DNA from 4 places in the Streptomyces sp. NPDC102279 genome. Region 3 is predicted to be linked to each of the others. Evidence: riboswitches for the same ligand, from Rfam matches in the RefSeq annotation. Region 3 holds a riboswitch; each other region holds the start of a gene.

Evidence for each region. Region 3 has a riboswitch for cobalamin ahead of ACIRQH_RS38330 (cobalamin biosynthesis protein). Riboswitches for the same ligand answer to the same signal wherever they lie in the genome.
Region 1: another riboswitch for cobalamin. It lies ahead of ACIRQH_RS02565 (CbtB-domain containing protein); the one in region 3 lies ahead of ACIRQH_RS38330 (cobalamin biosynthesis protein).
Region 2: another riboswitch for cobalamin. It lies ahead of metE (5-methyltetrahydropteroyltriglutamate--homocysteine S-methyltransferase); the one in region 3 lies ahead of ACIRQH_RS38330 (cobalamin biosynthesis protein).
Region 4: another riboswitch for cobalamin. It lies ahead of ACIRQH_RS25620 (ribonucleoside-diphosphate reductase subunit alpha); the one in region 3 lies ahead of ACIRQH_RS38330 (cobalamin biosynthesis protein).

Annotation. Positions count from the first base shown of each region.
Region 1 is NZ_JBIWLU010000001.1:612,799-614,990, forward strand. It holds gene ACIRQH_RS02560 (CbtA family protein) at 1-609, opposite strand, end outside; gene ACIRQH_RS02565 (CbtB-domain containing protein) at 631-852, opposite strand; cobalamin riboswitch at 893-1,039, opposite strand; gene ACIRQH_RS02570 (enoyl-CoA hydratase/isomerase family protein) at 1,148-2,192, opposite strand, start outside.
Region 2 is NZ_JBIWLU010000004.1:28,595-30,786, forward strand. It holds gene metE (5-methyltetrahydropteroyltriglutamate--homocysteine S-methyltransferase) at 1-1,027, opposite strand, end outside; cobalamin riboswitch at 1,189-1,408, opposite strand; gene ACIRQH_RS09950 (GDSL-type esterase/lipase family protein) at 1,560-2,192, opposite strand, start outside.
Region 3 is NZ_JBIWLU010000021.1:4,005-6,196, reverse strand. It holds gene ACIRQH_RS38335 (cobyric acid synthase) at 1-8, opposite strand, end outside; gene ACIRQH_RS38330 (cobalamin biosynthesis protein) at 5-952, opposite strand; cobalamin riboswitch at 1,056-1,200, opposite strand; gene ACIRQH_RS38325 (hypothetical protein) at 1,338-1,556, opposite strand; gene ACIRQH_RS38320 (inorganic phosphate transporter) at 1,577-2,192, opposite strand, start outside.
Region 4 is NZ_JBIWLU010000010.1:82,349-84,540, reverse strand. It holds gene mctP (monocarboxylate uptake permease MctP) at 1-256, shown strand, start outside; cobalamin riboswitch at 560-707, shown strand; gene ACIRQH_RS25620 (ribonucleoside-diphosphate reductase subunit alpha) at 842-2,192, shown strand, end outside.

The DNA of each region.
Region 1 (2,192 bases), on a different contig from region 3:
GGTGGCCGGGAAATCGTTGGGGACCTCGTTGATCACGGGCAGGAACTCGTAGGCCAGGCCGATCACGACGGCGAAGGCGGCCACCGCGACGACGGTCGCGTACCAGGTGCCGGTCCTCGGAGCGAGCCGTTTGCCGAGGATGGTGGCGGCGACGGCCAGCAGCACGCTGAGGACCATCATCAGGAAGTACAGGGTCGTCCGCTTGCCGATGGTGTCGGGGTCGCCGACCGACGGCGGGTTGGCCGGGTACTTCAGGAAGGGCACGACGTAGACGGCCAGCAGTGCGCTGCCCGACAGCAGGAGAGCGGTCGCGCGTGCTCCGAACCGGCCCACGCGGCCGAGGGCGAAGCAGTAGGCGAGCGCGGCGATGCCGCCGAAGGCGATGCCGTAGAGCAGGACACCGGTGGCCAGGCCGGCGGTGGACTGCAGGCTGCGGGAGACGAGTTCGACCTCGTGCTCGTGGGCGTGTGCGTGCGCCTCCTCGAAGCCGATGGCGCTGTCGACGCTCGGTTCACCGAGGAAGTAGGCGACCACCAGCGCGAGCACGCCGGCCGCGAGGCCGGCGAGCATGCCGCGCACGAGCAGGTTTCTTACCGTTGCGGAGTTCATGAGTGTGCTCTGTCCCTCGCGTCAGTGGCAGGGGAAGCCGAGCAGGTGGCGGGCGTCGTGCACCCACTCGTGGACGTTCTCGCCCGAGACGACGGCGGTGGCGCCCTGTTCAGCGCCGACGAAGTAGAGCAGGACCAGCATCAGGATGCCGAAGAAGACCGCCCAGGGAGCAATCGCCTTCAGCGGCAACTTGGCGGGTACTACGGGGGTGGTGGCTGTCGGCTGGGCGACGGTCTGCGCCATGGCAGGACCTCCTCGGGAGTTCGCGTCCCATCTCGGTGGTGCACTGGATGACGCCTACGGGTCTGACTTGCGAGGCGTCCAGCGTGCTGGAGCGTCTCGTTCACAGTGGCGCGACCGTGCCGGATTTCCCACCGGCTTCCGTCCTGACGTCATCGATATCTGACCGACCGTACCGCGTGGCGAGTACATGGCCAAGACCGCCCCACCTGGCGTGATCTTCCTCTCGCACCAGGTGGCCGGTCGGCGGGGGCGGTGGGTGAACGGCTCACCCGGCCCCGGCGTTCGGCTGAAGCCGTCACGCGCCCGCTCCGCCCGCCTCCGTGGCGATACCGGTTACCACGAGCCCGAGTTCGCGTTCGCCGAGCGGGGCGAAGAAGCGCTCGACGTCCGCGTCGGTCACCTCGGCGAGGGTGGCCGGGGTCCAGCGCGGGTCGCGGTCCTTGTCGATGATCTGTGCCCGGACGCCCTCCACCAGGTCGGGAGCGGTCAGGAACGCGCACGAGACGCGGTACTCCTGGTTCAGGACGTTTTCCAGTGGGCCCGATCGACGGACCCGGCGCAGCGAGGCCAGGGTGACTTTCAGCGCGGTGGGCGATCGACTGAGCAGTGTCTCCGCCGCCTCCTTGGCCGCGGGATCCCCGAAGGCGTCCAGCCGCCGGAGGATCTCCTCCACGGTGTCGGCCGGGTAGCAGGTGTCGATCCACTCGCGGCAGTCCGTCAGCGGGGCGTGGGGCGGCTGCCGCGTGTGACGGGCCAGGACCTCCCGTACGGGCCGGTCCGCCAGCTCGGCGAGGAACGCGGGGAGGGCGGCCGACGGGACGAAGTGGTCGGCGAGGCCGCACAGCAGGGCGTCGCCGGCGGTGACCGACGTGCCGGTCAGGGCGAGATGGGTGCCCAGCTCGCCCGGGGCGTGGGCGAGCAGGTGGGTGCCTCCGACGTCGGGGACGAAGCCGATACCGGTCTCCGGCATGGCGATCCGCGAGCGCTCGGTGACGATCCGGACGCTGCCGTGCGCGGAGACGCCGACGCCGCCGCCCATGACGATGCCGTCCATCACGGCCACGTACGGCTTGGGGAAGCGGGCGATGCGGGCGTTGAGGTGGTACTCGTCGCGCCAGAACGCGGCGGACGCGGTGCCGTCCCCGTCGCGTGCGTCGTCGTGGACGACGCGGATGTCCCCGCCCGCGCACAGGCCCCGGTCTCCGGCGCCGGTGATGACGACGGTCTCGACCGACGGATCGTGCTCCCAGGCGGTGAGGGCCCTGTCGACGAGGTGCACCATCTCGTGGTTCAGGGCGTTCAGGGCCCTCGGCCGGTTGAGGATGATGTGGGCGGCCCGT
Region 2 (2,192 bases), on a different contig from region 3:
CCAGCGGCACGTGCAGCAGCGAGCAGGACGCGGACACGTCGACCTGACCGGCCAGACCCAGCAGGGTGCCCAGTGTGGCGAGGGACTTCTCCAGGTCGTTGGCCCAGATGTTGCGGCCGTCGACGACACCGGCGACGAGCCGTTTGCCCTGCAGACCGCCGACGGCCGCGAGCGCGTCCAGGTTGGCGGCGGCCGCGTCGGTGAAGTCGAGGGCGAGTCCGTCCACCGGGGCCTTGGCGAGAACGGGCAGAGCCTCCCCGAGCCGGTCGAAGTACGACGCGACGAGCAGCTTGGGACGGTCGGTGGGAGTGCCGAGGACGCGGTAGGCGCGCTCGGCGGCGTTCAGTTCGGCGTTCGTGCGGTCCTGGACGAGAGCCGGTTCGTCGAGCTGGACCCACTGGGCACCCGCGGCGCGCAGGTCGGCGAGCACCTCGGTGTAGACCGGCAGCAGCCGGTCGAGGAGGGTCAGCGGGTCGAAGTCCGCGGACACACCGGGGGCGGGCTTGGCCAGGAGGAGATAGGTGACGGGGCCGACCAGGACCGGACGGGCCGACAGGCCGAGCGCCAGGGCCTCCTTGAGTTCGGCGACCTGCTTGGAGGAGTCGGCGGTGAAGACGGTGTCCGGGCCCAACTCGGGGACGAGATAGTGGTAGTTCGTGTCGAACCACTTGGTCATCTCCAGCGGCGCCACGTCCTGGGTACCGCGGGCCATGGCGAAGAAGCCGTCGAGGGCGTCGGCGGCGACGGCGTCCCGGTGGCGCTCGGGGACGGCGCCGACCATGACGCTGGTGTCAAGGACGTGGTCGTAGTACGAGAAATCGCCGGTCGGCACGTCGTCGATGCCGGCCTCGGCCAGCTGCCGCCAGGTGGACCTGCGCAGTTCGGCGGCGGTGGCGCGGAGGGCGTCGGCGCTGACGCGGCCCTTCCAGTAGCCCTCGATCGCCTTCTTCAGTTCCCGGTTCGGACCCTGGCGGGGGTAGCCGTACACGGTGGCCCGTGCTGCCGCGGCTGCGGTCTTGGCTGTCACGGAAATCTCCTTCGCGAGATGTCTCCTTGGATCCCGATGGGACACGTGAGCGCGAAGGGTGACGCACCGGGCGGGAGGAGGTGGCGCGCCGGAGCGCGGAGGTCCTGCCAGGTATGTACGCCGACCCGCCCACGAGGTCACCGGGATGTCCGCGCGCGATGGGTCGCGCACGGGCAGCGGGCAGGTCTTCGGACTCGCGGGCACGCCCTCCGGACGGAGGTCACCTACTGGCCGTCGCTTCCCAGACCCGGCCGGGCCCAGTGCGTATGACGGCGGTCGTTCCCGCTCACCGCTGCGGGGCAGTCCCGGATTCTCACCGGGTTCCCTCTTACGACGCATCCCGTCTGGCGGACGGGGCGAACCAGCTGCGGACGTCAGCCTATGCGGACGAGCACCGTGCTGGGGACAACGCCCACATCCCGGACCGTCGTTCGAGAGGTCCGGGCGTGTATCGGCGCACGTCACCCGGCACACGGAGGGCGGCCGACGGCCCGGGTGACACGCGGCCGGATTCCCTCGTCGGGCGCCGGCTTCAGGCGGAGGGGCCGGGGAAGCCCCGGGTGCCGCCGAAGGCGAGCTTCGCGAACCGTTCGCCGATACGCCGGTGGGTCGCGGCGTCCGGGTGGAGCGCGTCGGGCAGCGGCAGCTCGGCGGCGTCCGTCTGCCCGTACAGCTCCCGCCCGTCGAGGTAGTACAGGTTCGGGTCCTCGGCGGCCCGCTGTTCCACGATCCCGGCGAGTTCGGCACGGATGATCGTGAGCGTCAGTTTCCCGCTCGCGCGCTCGGCCGGGTCGCCGGCGGCGCGGAACCGCAGGCGTCCGCTGCTGAGCGCCGCGAGGTCCGGGAGGCTCGGGCCGGGAGTGTCCTCGTGGATGGGGCACAGGATCGGGGAGACGACGAGCAGCGGTGCGGTGGGATGACCTTCGCGGACGGTGTCCAGGAAGCCGTGCACGGCGGGAGTGAAGGCCCGCAGCCGCATCAGGTCGGTGTTGACGACGTTGATGCCCAGCTTGACGCTGATGAGGTCGGCGGGGGTGTCGCGCAGGGTGCGGGCGGTGAACGGGTCCAGCAGAGCGCTGCCGGCCAGTCCCAGGTTGATCAGCTCCACCCCGGCCAGCGAGGCGGCCAGCGCGGGCCAGGTGGTGCTGGGACTCGCCGCGTCGGA
Region 3 (2,192 bases):
CCGCTCATGCCGTACGTCCCTTCCTGGTCAGCAGTACGCGTCCGGCCGCACTCACGCCGAGGGCCAGCCAGCCGACGCGACGGGAGAGCCGTACGGCCCGTTCGATGTCGGCGACCCGGACGGGGCGCCCGGTGTCGTTCAGCACGGGCCGGTGCTCGACCCGGCCCCCGTACGAGAGGGTCCCGCCCAGCCGCACGCCGAGCGCGCCGGCGAAGGAGGCCTCCACCGGACCGGCGTTGGGACTCGGATGCCTGCGCGCGTCGGCCCGCCAGGCCCGAGCGGCGCCCCGCGGGTCGGGCCCGGCCACGGTCGCGAGGGCGGCGGTCAGCCGGGCTCCGGGCCAGCCGGCGACGTCGTCGAGCCGTGCTGAAGCCCAGCCGTAGCGGCGGTACTTGGGGGACCGGTGCCCGACCATCGCGTCGAGCGTGTTGACGGCGCGGAAGGCGACCAGTCCGGGCACACCGGCGGCGGCACCCCAGACCAGAGCGCCGACCACCGCGTCGGAGGTGTTCTCGGCGACCGACTCGACGACGGCCCGCGCGACACCGTCGGCGTCCAGCGCCTGCGGGTCGCGCCCGCACAGATGCGGCAGCCGCTCCCGCGCGACGTCGATGTCCCCGGCCGCGAGCGCGCCGCCGATCGCCCGTGCCTCACGGCCGAGTGAGGTCCCCCCGACGACGGCCCAGGTGGCGGCGGCGGTCAGGGCGACGGACGCGGCGCCCGAGGAACGCAGGGAACGGCCGGCGAGCGCGGCGAGGCCGGTGGCACCGCCCACGCACACGGCTGTGTGCAGCGCGCCCCACCCGCGGTGGTCACGCCACAGGGTTCGCTCGACGGCCCCGGCAGCCCGGCCGAACGCGGCGACCGGATGGGCCCGGCGGGGATCGCCGAGCAGCAGGTCGCCGAGGAGGCCGGCGGCGGCACCGTACGCGAAGACGCGATCGGCCCGCACGGGGTCAGCCCGCCGTGGGGTGCGGCAGAACTCTCACGGACGTCAGGACCGGCAACAGGCAGCCGCGCATGGCGATATGTCCTCACTCAGGGTGTCCACGCCCTGGTTCGACGAGACCGGCGGCGAGAGTTCCTGGCTCCCGGGGAGTTTCCTCCCCGATGACAGTGGCGGGACCGCGCCGGATTCGCACCGGCTTCCTCTCATGCCGCCGTACTTGGCTCCGGCAGTCCACCACGGGGTGAGAACGGCCGTCAACTTGCTGTTGACCTGCGGAGGGAGAGTGTGCGAAGCCCCACACAGCACTGGGGTGCGGGACGGAGATCCGTCCCGCACCCCAGGTGAAGTGCTGCCCGAGAACGGCCCGTTCGGGGCCGTTCGTGCCGGGTTACTTGCTCATGATCAGTGAGATGCCGTACGCCACCGCCGCGGCGCAGGCCGCGAAGCAGACGTAGGCGCCGGTGGCCGCCGCGACGGCGGAACCGCCCTGGCCCGACTCCTTCTTGGAGAGTCCGGCGACGCCGAGGGTGAAGAGGCCGACGAGGACGACGGTGGCTCCGAGACTGACCCCGAAGACGGACCCGAGGGCTGACCAGTCGATGTGCATGCTGTTTCTTCCTTCGGTTCTCAGGCCACGCGCGACGGCGCCGACGGGTTCGCCGTGGGCTCGGCGGGTGCGGGGATGGTGGCCGTGAGTTCGTCGGTCACGGTGCCGGCCGGGGGCGGGGTGACGGCGGCGATGGCCGTGGTGACCACGCCGGCGGGCTCCTCGGCGTTCACGTTGGTGTGGTCGATGACCTCGCGGCGCGAGCGGCGCCAGATCGCGAGGCTGGAGGCGACCAGGAAGACGGCGACGAGCGTGGTGCCCCAGGCGCCGAAGCCGGTGACCCACTCGGCGAGCGCGCCGACCAATGCGGCGGCGGGCAGGGTGAGCGCCCAGGCGACGAACATCCGGGTGGCGGTGGACCAGCGGACCACACCGCCCTTGCGGCCGAGGCCCGCACCCATCACGGAGCCGGAGACGGCGTGGGTGGTGGAGAGGGAGAAGCCGATGTGTGCGGAGGCGAGGATGACCGTCGCGGCGCTGGTCTGGGCGGCGAAGCCCTGCTGCGGCTGGAGGTCGGTCAGGCCCTTGCCCATGGTGCGGATGATGCGCCAGCCGCCCCAGTAGGTGCCGAGCGCGATCGCGAGACCGGCGGAGAGGATGACCCAGACCGGCGGGTCGGAGTCGGGGGCGACGGCG
Region 4 (2,192 bases), on a different contig from region 3:
CGGGGTGGCCTCGCCGACGCAGAAGCACTTCGGCGGCAGTTCGAAGGAGATCCCCGGCATCGGGGAGATCGGCTACATCGGCCTCACGGCGTTCGTCATGAACGTGGTCGTCTCCGTCGTCCTCACCTTCGTCCTGCGGGCGCTCAAGGCGCCGGACGGCATCGACGAGACGTCTCCCGAGGACTACACGGTCGACGCGGGCGAGCCCGGCGTGACGACGAAGCTTCCGCCGGCCACGGCGGGCGCGAGCCACTAGGACACGCCACCCCGGGAACGGGGCGGGCAAGCGACGCACTGGCACGGGCCGCCGGAGAGGACATCCGGCGGCCCGTCGCCGTGTCCGTCCGGCGCAACCGCCCGCGTGGGCTCGGGAAGCCGGCCGACGCCCCCCGGGCGCACGGCCGTCGAGGACGACGGCGTGGGCGGCGGCGCGGACGGCGTGATCCGGAGCCCGACGACATCCGGCCGCTCACCTACGAGTTGACCCTCCGGCACGCTCCGTAGCGCTCTCCGGCACCGACACGACACAACATGTGGTGGTGCTCCCTGAGCCCGGCACAAGATGTATGCTCATGCTCGCTGTCGTCGCAGGGGAATCCGGTGCGAATCCGGAACTGTCCCGCAACGGTGTACTTGTGCGTGTTCGTGTATTGGACGTGCCCGCACAGGTCTCAGTCCGAGGACCTGCGGACAGCGCGCCCCGGCCACCCGGCCCGGGTGCCGACGACGTCCGGGCCTCGCGGAATGGGCCGGTGGACGCGGTGCGCTGGCTGCCCAGAAGCGCTTCCGTGTGCCCCCGTGCTCCCCGACAGGCCCCGTGCCGAGCGAGGGAGAGCCCCACGTGACCATCGCGCCAGCAGATCCGGCTTCAATCACCGCGCACCAGGCCCCGGTGGAGACCGACGGTCCCGGAGCCGCGCTGCTGCGGACCCTGACCGACCTCACCGCCGACCTCACCGACGCCGACCCCGGCAGGGTCGCCGCCGCGGCACTGCGTGGCCGGTCCGCCCGCGCCGACGAGGCCGAGCTGCGCGAACTGGCCACCGAGGCGGCCGCCGGTCTCATCTCCGAGGACCCGGTCTACTCCCGGCTCGCCGCGCGTCTGCTCACCATCAGCATCGCCGCGGAGGCCGCGTCCCAGGGCGTCACGACCTTCTCCGAGTCCGTCGCCGTCGGCCACCGTGAGGGCCTGGTCGCCGACCGCACCGCCGAGTTCGTCCGGCTGCACACCGCACGGCTCGACGCGCTGATCGACACGGAAGGCGACGACCGCTTCGGCTACTTCGGCCTGCGGACGCTGCACAGCCGTTACCTGCTCCGCCACCCCATCACCCGCAAGGTCGTCGAGACGCCCCAGCACTTCATGCTGCGGGTCGCCTCCGGTCTCGCCGAGGGCGACACGGCCCACGCCGTCGACGAAGTCTCCGCGCTCTACAGGCTCATGAGCCGGCTCGACTACCTCCCGTCCTCCCCCACGCTCTTCAACTCCGGTACGCGGCACCCCCAGATGTCGTCCTGCTACCTCCTCGACTCCCCGCTGGACGAGCTGGACTCCATCTACGACCGCTACCACCAGGTGGCACGGCTGTCGAAGCACGCCGGCGGCATCGGCCTGTCGTACTCCCGCATCCGGTCGCGCGGTTCGCTGATCCGCGGCACCAACGGGCACTCCAACGGCATCGTCCCGTTCCTCAAGACCCTCGACGCCTCGGTCGCCGCGGTGAACCAGGGCGGCCGGCGCAAGGGCGCGGCCGCGGTGTACCTGGAGACCTGGCACTCCGACATCGAGGAGTTCCTGGAGCTGCGCGACAACACCGGTGAGGACGCCCGGCGTACGCACAACCTGAACCTCGCCCACTGGATCCCGGACGAGTTCATGCGCCGGGTGAACGAGGACGGCGTCTGGTCGCTCTTCTCCCCCTCGGACGTGCCCGAGCTGGTCGACCTGTGGGGCGACGCGTTCGACGCCGCCTACCGCAAGGCCGAGGAGGCGGGCCTCGCGAAGAAGACCATCGCGGCCCGTGACCTGTACGGCCGCATGATGCGCACCCTCGCGCAGACCGGCAACGGCTGGATGACCTTCAAGGACGCCGCCAACCGCACCGCCAACCAGACGGCGGAGCCCGGCCACACCGTCCACTCCTCCAACCTCTGCACCGAGATCCTGGAGGTCACGGACGACGGGGAGACCG